4 regions of the Candidatus Symbiopectobacterium sp. NZEC127 genome follow, and region 4 is predicted to be linked to each of the others. Evidence: predicted binding sites of a transcription regulator. Region 4 holds the regulator's gene; each other region holds the start of a gene.
What was found. The regulator CRP, encoded in region 4, controls carbon source genes, mostly activating them, when cyclic AMP is high. The targets are predictions, from matches to a motif close to ATGTGANNNNNNTCACAT.
Positions count from the first base shown of each region.

Region 1 (2,205 bases), on a different contig from region 4:
ACATCGAAGGCAGCACTGTCACTGACGAGCGTCAAACTCGTTACCGTGTTGGTGTGCAGTACAACTTCTAATCGCTAAACGTTTATTACGTTAGCCTTATTGGTTAGTTTTACCCTGTGTTGAAAAACGGCGGATTAATACCCGCCGTTTTTTTGTACCAGTAGAATATATAGTTTAGTGCGTGATAGTTTATCTGGAAATAAATACGGCGCTCGAAAGCGCCGCAAGTATAATTGTTAATATCAGGTTGTGATTCTATTAAAAGCGATAGCCAACCCCAAACATAAAGGTGAATGGATCGAGCCGAGTGCTGATCGATTGTGGGCCAGCAGGCGAATTAAAACGGACGTCGGTATCAATATCCATCCACCAAATCGAGGCATTAATCAGCCAGTTTTTATCCAGGTTATAATCCAACCCGGCCTGTGCGGCCACCCCCCACGAGTTTTTCGCACTGAGATCGCTTAAGCCCATACTCTTACCATGATCGTTGAATTTCTCATCGAAAAATAGGGTGTAGTTGATCCCCACCCCCAGATACGGACGCAGCTTATCTTTCGCATCACGAAAATAATACTGCGCCATTAAAGACGGGGGCAAATGGCTCACCTGTGCCACATTACCGACCGTTTGCAACCCAACATTGTGCGTAAACGGGGTTGCAGCCAGCAATTCAACACCGATGTTATCCGTGACCATGTAGCTGAACGTCAGCCCCAACTGCGTATCGTTATCGACCTTAAAAGAGCTGACACCCAGCACCGTGTCCCCACCCGCATTTGGGCGCACGGTAGCCGTTCCTGCACGCACAATAAAATCACCTGCCTGATGCGCCTGAGCGAAAACAGGCAGCAACGTTGCGACGAGTAGAGCCAAAGACGTTTTTTTCATTATTACCCACTCCCTTTATATGGTTTAAAGTCGAGCGCAGAATACCTCTAAGTAGGTATTCTTGTTTTAAGCCAGATCACAACTTTCACGCTAAAAAAGCGAAATCCAAAACACATCAAGATGAGCTAAATGCTTAAAAATCCTAAAATTGATTCACATCAATTTTTAGTTTAAAGCGCATTTAGTGCGCAGGGTAATACTGAGCCTTCACGGCGCTGAGGCCGTAGCGCTATAGTGAATGACTGCCCGGCCCCCTGTGATGGCGTTGTGGAAGAGGTCAACCATGGATACGTCGAACCGGAAATCGAATATCGGAGATAACCTCAACAGCTGCCTGCGATGCGGTGCCTGCTGCGGTTTTTTTCGCGTCTCATTTTACTGGGCAGAGGCTGATGACGGCGGCGGACTGACGCCAGCAAGCCTGACAGAACCCATTACCCCGTTTATCCGCTGTATGCAGGGCACCAACAGCACAGCGCACTGCCGCTGTGTTGCGCTTGAAGGCGAGATCGGTCAGGCTGTCAGTTGCAACATCTATGCACAGCGCCCCTCACCGTGCCGTGAGTTTTTACGGTCTGGTGAGAACGGTGAGGAAAATGACGCCTGCAATCGCGCCAGAGCCCGCTATGGCTTGCCCCCGCTTTACCCTGCCGAATAAATTTGCAGCGAATACCCTTTTCAGACGTGCAGCAAGGTGCAACCTTTTGAGGTAACAGGTTACAATGTGGATCATTGGGCGCGGAGACGCGTCGTTTTCACTGTTGAATAGCCAAGGAGCCTTCATGTCTATCACGGCCGGTACCCTCTACCGTGACACTATGAATTTTACGCGTAACCAACTTATCGGCCTGTTGTTGCTGTCATTACTCACGGCGGTCATTACTGTCATGTTAAATCAGGCATTAATACCGGCACCGGAACAGTTACAGCTATTGAGTAATGTCAGTGGCGATCTCTCCAGCACCGGCCAGTTGGGGCTGCACGATCTGATTCAACAAATGACGCCCGAGCAACAGATGGTGCTGCTTAAAGTTTCCGCAGCCAGCACCTTTGCCGCACTGGTCGGAAATGCGTTGCTGACCGGCGGTGTGTTGACGCTGGTGAGACAGGTTTCGGCCGGACAAGCCACCAGCGCGCTGCGCGCGATTGGTGCCTCCGCACCGCTGCTGCCGCGACTGTTCTTTTTGATCCTGGTGGGTACCATTTTAGTGCAACTGGGTATGCTGCTGTTGATCGTGCCGGGGGTGTTGCTGGCCATCGCAGTCAGTTTATCTCCCGTGATCGCCGCGGTTGAGAATAAAGGCGTTTTCGCCT
Region 1 covers NZ_JAGFPG010000001.1:834,570-836,774, reverse strand. Annotated here, with positions in the region: gene J5069_RS04025 (oligogalacturonate-specific porin KdgM family protein) at 1-71, shown strand, start outside; gene ompW (outer membrane protein OmpW) at 259-891, opposite strand; gene J5069_RS04015 (YkgJ family cysteine cluster protein) at 1,175-1,549, shown strand; gene J5069_RS04010 (YciC family protein) at 1,674-2,205, shown strand, end outside.
Region 1: a site for CRP is predicted at 1,038-1,055, ahead of ompW (outer membrane protein OmpW). Genes of this name have one in related genera too.

Region 2 (2,205 bases), on a different contig from region 4:
CACGTACGTTGACGCCATTCTGCCATTCACCCGCGCTAAAACCTTCCCACGCGTTAGCCAATTTTTCATTCAGTTCGGTCATATTACACCTACCTTTGGTTTGGAATTCATAACCCGATTTGCAGTCGGCGACAGATTAATGTTTGTCGCCACCGCGCAAATAAATAACCCAATACGTTAACCCTACCAGAAAACCGCCGCCGACGATGTTGCCCAGCGTGACAGGAATCAGGTTGTCCACGATAAAGTTGTGGAGGGTAAGGTGCTCAAATTGGGACGGCGCTTTGCCGATGGCTTCCCAAAATTCAGGCGCCGCGAAATTCTTGATAACGATCCCCATGGGGATCATAAACATATTAGCAATACTGTGCTCAAAGCCGCTGGCAACGAACATGCCGACCGGCAGGATCATCGCGAACATTTTATCGGTCAGCGTCCGGCCTGAGTAGCTCATCCATACCGCCAGACACACCAGCAAGTTGGCCAGGACCCCGAGGCAAAACGCTTCGACAAAAGTATGTTCCACTTTGTGTTCTGCGGTTTGCAGTACGTTCAAGCCCCATGCGCCGTTGGCGACCATGTGCTCACCGGCAAACCAGATCAGGGCGACAAAAAACAGTGCGCCGAACAGGTTGCCCACATAGACGTTACACCAGTTGCAGGCCAGCTGTTTCCAGGTGATACGGCCACTTGCCTTGGCAATTACTGTTAATACCGTTGAGGTAAACAGGTCAGCGCCGCAGACAACAACCAGCATCAGGCCGAGCGAGAAGCAGATCCCACCAATCAGTTTAGTCACGCCGTAAGGCATGGACGCGGCACCGGTTGTGGCTGTGATATAAAAAACGAAGGCGATTGAAATAAAGACACCAGCAGTAATCGCCAAAAAAAACGTGGTCAGGGGTTGTTTCGTAGCTTTATAGACACCAGCATCTTCAGCGACTTTCGCCATGGCTGCCGGTAGTAAAAGTGTAAAGGGGTTGTCAGCTTTCACACTAACGTTCTCCAAGATTTATCCGCGAGGGAATACTAACAAAGCAGTATAAAGCAAAATTTGACTTGGATCATATCCTGAAAATTTAGCAGGGTTAAACCCTTGGGGTAAGTGCACTAAATCACAGTCAACTAATTGAAATATATAGTAAAAAAATATTTTAAAAATTATCAAAAGAGTTGAACGTAGGGGGTAGAATACCGTGAAAAAGAGTTAAATGAAATGCGTTTTTGTATCATTTCGGTGTTCAGGGTTGCTGCAAATTAATTAAAAACTCACCATTTAATAACAATAAGTACATTATTCTTCATTTTTTGCGAAATGCCGGATTATTCAGATTGCGTAGCGATAAGATAATGCGATGATGAAATCTTCCGTACTGCGGGAAAATTGATCGAAAAAAGGCAGGTATTGCGTCAGAGCTTGAGAAGGGTGAAGGCTCCCCGGCGCTAACCGGGGAGGATGGGCGATACGGCATTAGCCCCAGAAACGACGCTTCGCGGCTTGCAGTTTCTCGTACGCTGCCAGCAGCGATTGGTGCGCGGGCAAGGTGGCGAAGGTGTCATCGACGTCAAACAGTCCGTAGAAGCTCTGCTCACCGGCAATAGCCGCACTCGCTGCTTCGAGGGTGTCGCTGCCGTACATTTTCACAAACGCATCGTAATACTGCGATGGCTCACGCGCCTCGTCCAATGCCAGCGTCAACAGCGTCTGCAAACAGCGGTAGTAGTTGCTACGCACTGGACTAAAGACCGAGCCATTAAAGTCCTGCGTCCATTCCGCCCAGATTAATGCCTGTTCCAGATCGCCGCCTGCCAGTGCCAACATGGATTTTAATTCGCCGATGCGCAGCGTCAGCCAGCCGTTATCCTTGCCGGTTGCCAGCCCCAGCAATTCACGCACGCGGGTGAAGTCATCAAACCCTTCGTCATCCAACTGGGCGATCAGATCGAGATACGCCTGCTTTTCCCACTGACTGCCGGGCAGGGAGAGGATGGTCTCGCGTAAATGCACACCCATATTGTTGTTTGCCAACAGCAAATCGTCTGCCGGATAAATGTCGGACATCCCCGGTACGATAATGCGGCAAGCATACACGGACAGGTGCTCATAATCGGCGATGTACACCTCTTTATGCTCTTTGTGGAAAATCGCCATCAAGGTAGCAAATTCCTGCTCGGTGCTACCTTTGAAGCTCCAGTCAACAAAGG
Region 2 covers NZ_JAGFPG010000001.1:398,312-400,516, forward strand. Annotated here, with positions in the region: gene pflB (formate C-acetyltransferase) at 1-82, opposite strand, end outside; gene focA (formate transporter FocA) at 137-994, opposite strand; gene ycaO (30S ribosomal protein S12 methylthiotransferase accessory factor YcaO) at 1,472-2,205, opposite strand, start outside.
Region 2: a site for CRP is predicted at 1,053-1,070, ahead of focA (formate transporter FocA). Genes of this name have one in related genera too.

Region 3 (2,205 bases), on a different contig from region 4:
CGCGCGGTTTTCATCATCGCCCCGAAGTGGTTGACGCGTGCCAACTGGTTATCCTGATCGGTATACAGACAGGAGGTGTGACCGATACCGCCCATGGCGACCAGTTTCTCGGCTTTGGCGACGGCGTCGTCAAAATCTTTGGCGCGATACATGGCAAGCGTTGGCGACAGTTTCTCGTGGGCAAAGGGTTCTGACTCATCCACGTTGACCACTTCGCCAATCAGCACTTTAGTGCCAGCGGGGGCGGTAAAGCCGGCCATCTCAGCAATTTTTGGCGCTGCCTGACCTACAATCGCCGCGTTGAGCGAGCCATTTTTCAAAATGATCGATTGGATGGCTTCGAGCTCTTTACCTTGCAGCAGATAGCCACCGTGGGTTGAAAAACGTTCCCGCACCGCGTCATAAACGCTGTCTACCACAATCACCGACTGTTCAGACGCACAGATCACACCGTTATCGAAGGTTTTCGACATCAGAATCGAGGCAACGGCGCGTTTGATATCTGCCGTTTCATCGATCACCACCGGTGTATTGCCTGCGCCCACCCCGATGGCCGGTTTGCCGGAACTGTAGGCGGCTTTTACCATACCGGGACCGCCGGTGGCGAGGATCATATTGATGTCCGGGTGGTGCATTAACTGGTTGGACAATTCAACGGAAGGCTCATCAATCCAGCCAATAATGTCTTTCGGCGCGCCGGCTGCGATGGCGGCCTGGAGTACGATGTCTGCGGCTTTGTTGGTGGCATTCTTGGCGCGCGGGTGCGGCGAGAAGATGATGCCATTACGGGTTTTTAAACTGATGAGCGCTTTGAAAATGGCGGTGGAGGTCGGGTTGGTCGTCGGGACAATCCCGCACAGCAACCCGATAGGCTCGGCGATGGTAATGGTGCCGAAGGTGTCATCCTGGGACAAAATGCCGCAGGTTTTATCATCCTTATAAGCATTGTAGATATATTCAGAGGCAAAGTGGTTTTTAATCACTTTATCTTCCACGATACCCATACCCGATTCCGCTACCGCCATTTTAGCCAGCGGAATGCGGGCGTCGGCGGCGGCGAGGGCGGCGGCACGAAAGATTTGATCGACTTGCTCTTGAGAAAAATTGGCGAAGACCTGCTGTGCCTTCTTTACGCGTTCAACCAATGCGTTCAGTTCAGCAACGTTTGTTACGGCCATAATGCTCTCCTGATAATGTTAAACTCTTTCAGGCAATGATCTGCCAAACCCTGTGCTGCCAAATCATTATTACAAAACGCTAAGTATAGATAACGACATCGCATTCGTGGCTGAATGCAGGGTTTACCTACTCATTGCCTGAAAGGGCTGTGGGTCAGCGGTGGCGTAATCTCCTCTCTTCCCGGTGGGTGATAGTGGTTCATTCCGCATCTTCTGTTTAACACTGTGAAAGCAGCATACCTATTAGTGGGTGCCTTTTGTGTGATCTTCATCCCGATTCAAAAATGCTGACTCCTTTCAGCAAGCATATTTGTTAACTGTTGTAGTTATTTGTAGCGTTATTGTTGCCTTTGTTGGTATTTATAACCTGCCATAGGCGGGAAAATATTTGGATTATTCTCTGAATATTTCGATTACCATAAAATTATTCACCTGTTACTTGCGTGAGAATAGCCCGTCGTTTATTGCGTCATTTCAGAATGGGCAGCGGTTGACCAGAATAACGTTTGAAACACTTTCCAGGAAACGTCTTGCATTTCCGTCAGAGCGGTTAGTCTTGACGGAATCCATGTGATATCAATGTGATAACATAGAGAGGACAGGAGATATGGACAACGGGTTATCGGGTTACGCTGTTTCACAAAAAGGAGATGCGACGCAAAAACGGCGTCAATGGCTGACGGGGACGACACGACTGGCCGCAACCGTGGCATTGCTGTTCGGCACGTGGGGAGGCGGTGTGCTTGTCGCGGAGGCGGCACCGCCGCCCGGCGCTCTGTTAGCCAAGGATCAAGTGCTGGTGCGCAACAACGGTGCGGAAGTGGCCTCCCTCGATCCGCATAAGATAGAAGGCGTGCCAGAGTCCAACGTCTCGCGCGATCTGTTGGAAGGGCTGGTGATTACCGATCCGAATGGAAAAATGGTGCCCGGTGTGGCCGAGCGTTGGGAAAATAAAGATTTCCGCGTTTGGACTTTCCATTTACGCAAAGGCGCGCGCTGGTCAAACGGCGATCCCGTCACCGCGCAG
Region 3 covers NZ_JAGFPG010000001.1:820,180-822,384, forward strand. Annotated here, with positions in the region: gene adhE (bifunctional acetaldehyde-CoA/alcohol dehydrogenase) at 1-1,178, opposite strand, end outside; gene oppA (oligopeptide ABC transporter substrate-binding protein OppA) at 1,786-2,205, shown strand, end outside.
Region 3: a site for CRP is predicted at 1,438-1,455, ahead of adhE (bifunctional acetaldehyde-CoA/alcohol dehydrogenase). Genes of this name have one in related genera too.

Region 4 (2,205 bases):
ATCAACTTCCAGCGCGTACCGACTATTGATACCTCAAATCCCTTTGCGGCCAAGGCTATCCCTTCGTTGGATGAGAGCTTTGTGGTGATCCATTTCCAGGGCGTCGAAAACATTGACTATCCCTACCTGCTGGCGATGCTGCAAGGCTCGTTTATCTCACACATCAATACGTTGGTGGTGCCGGGAGGAAAAATGGGGCTGGCCATGGAACTGATCATGGCACCGTTGGTAAAACGGCTGGCAGAAGGGCGTCGCGCGGGCTGAAATAACGCATACAGCCCGCCGGAAAACTATTCGACTATGAAGAAAACGATGCGACAGCGATGATTTCGTGGCTGTGAGTGACCTTCACCGCCTTTTCTAACATTAGCGCCACTGAACAATACTTCTCCGCCGACAGCGATACCGCCCGTTCAACCACCTTATCCGTCAGTCCCACGCCCGTAACCACAAAGTGCAGGTTGATATGGGTAAACAGACGCGGCGCTTCTTCACGACGCGTGGAGGATAATTTGACTTCACACCCAGTGACCGCGTTGCGACCCTTTTGCAAAATGGACACCACATCAATGGCGCTACAGCCTCCTGCCGCCATCAACACCATCTCCATCGGACTGGGGGCTTTATCGCCAGCATTACCATCCATCAGAATCTGATGCCCTGATGACGACTCACCGAGAAAGGTCAGATCTTCGACCCATTTTACGCGCGCTTGCATCCACAACTCCTCAAATTTATTTGAAAATTACTCACTGTTATATATAAAAACCGCCGATAACTAGAGCTTAATCATGCTGAAGCGAGACAACACAAGACAGGCTCGTCAAGCTGTGTTACAAACAGGAATAGAATCCGTTCCTTCAGTTTGATACTGACGGTCAGAACGGGTCGTGACGTCGCCATACAGAAGCCAGTATATTCCCTGACGTCAGTCCGCCAACACGGAATTTTTACTACTAGCACGTTAATACGCCGTACAGGGAACTCTGACCCCTGTAATTTGCGCAGTGAATTACAACAGAGGATAACAGCGAATGGTTCTCGGCAAACCGCAGACAGACCCGACTCTTGAATGGTTCCTTTCTCATTGTCATATTCACAAGTATCCATCGAAGAGCACGCTGATTCACCAAGGTGAAAAGGCAGAAACGCTTTACTACATCGTGAAAGGCTCAGTGGCTGTGCTGATCAAGGATGAAGAAGGCAAGGAAATGATCCTCTCCTACCTCAACCAGGGGGATTTTATTGGGGAACTGGGCCTGTTCGAAGAGGGTCAGGAACGCAGCGCATGGGTGCGGGCAAAAACAGCCTGCGAAGTCGCTGAAATCTCCTATAAAAAATTCCGTCAGCTGATCCAGGTCAACCCGGATATTCTGATGCGTCTCTCCTCACAGATGGCACGTCGCCTCCAGGTGACCTCCCAGAAGGTGGGCAACCTGGCCTTCCTGGATGTCACGGGCCGTATCGCGCAGACGCTGTTGAACCTGGCGAAGCAGCCCGATGCCATGACGCACCCGGATGGGATGCAAATCAAGATCACGCGTCAGGAAATTGGTCAGATTGTTGGCTGTTCCCGCGAAACGGTAGGCCGTATTTTGAAAATGCTGGAAGATCAGAGTCTGATCTCGGCGCACGGCAAAACTATCGTGGTGTACGGCACACGCTGATATCAGCAGCACCGTTTAGACAAAAGCACGTTGCGCGCTGCGCAGCGTGCTTTTGACGAGCCAGCACTATTCCGCGTTAACCACCGTTTCAACCGCCCGCGCAAACCGCGCCATACCCTGATCGATATCTTCCAGATCAATCACCAGCGACGGCACAAAGCGAATCACGTTAGGCCCAGCCACTAGCACCATCACGCCCTGCTCCGCCGCTGCGGCAAGGAACTTGCCCGCCTGACCGTGCCATCTCGGCTTCAGTTCTGCACCAATCAGCAGGCCCATACCGCGAATCTGCTCAAAAATACCGTGCTCTTCATTAATCGCCTGAAGAATCGAGACGAAACGCTCGTGGCGCGCTTGTACACCGGAAAGAACCTGCGGGGTATTGATGGTGTCCAATGCTGCTTCAGCCACCGCACAGGCCAGCGGATTACCGCCGTAGGTGGTGCCGTGCACACCGACGGTCATCACAGAGGCGACCTCTTCGGTGGTCAGCATGGCGCTGATGGGGAAACCGCCGCCCAGCGCTTTCGCCGTGGTG
Region 4 covers NZ_JAGFPG010000007.1:215,562-217,766, reverse strand. Annotated here, with positions in the region: gene J5069_RS20995 (phosphoribulokinase) at 1-264, shown strand, start outside; gene J5069_RS20990 (OsmC family protein) at 299-718, opposite strand; gene crp (cAMP-activated global transcriptional regulator CRP) at 1,035-1,667, shown strand; gene argD (bifunctional acetylornithine/succinyldiaminopimelate transaminase) at 1,734-2,205, opposite strand, start outside.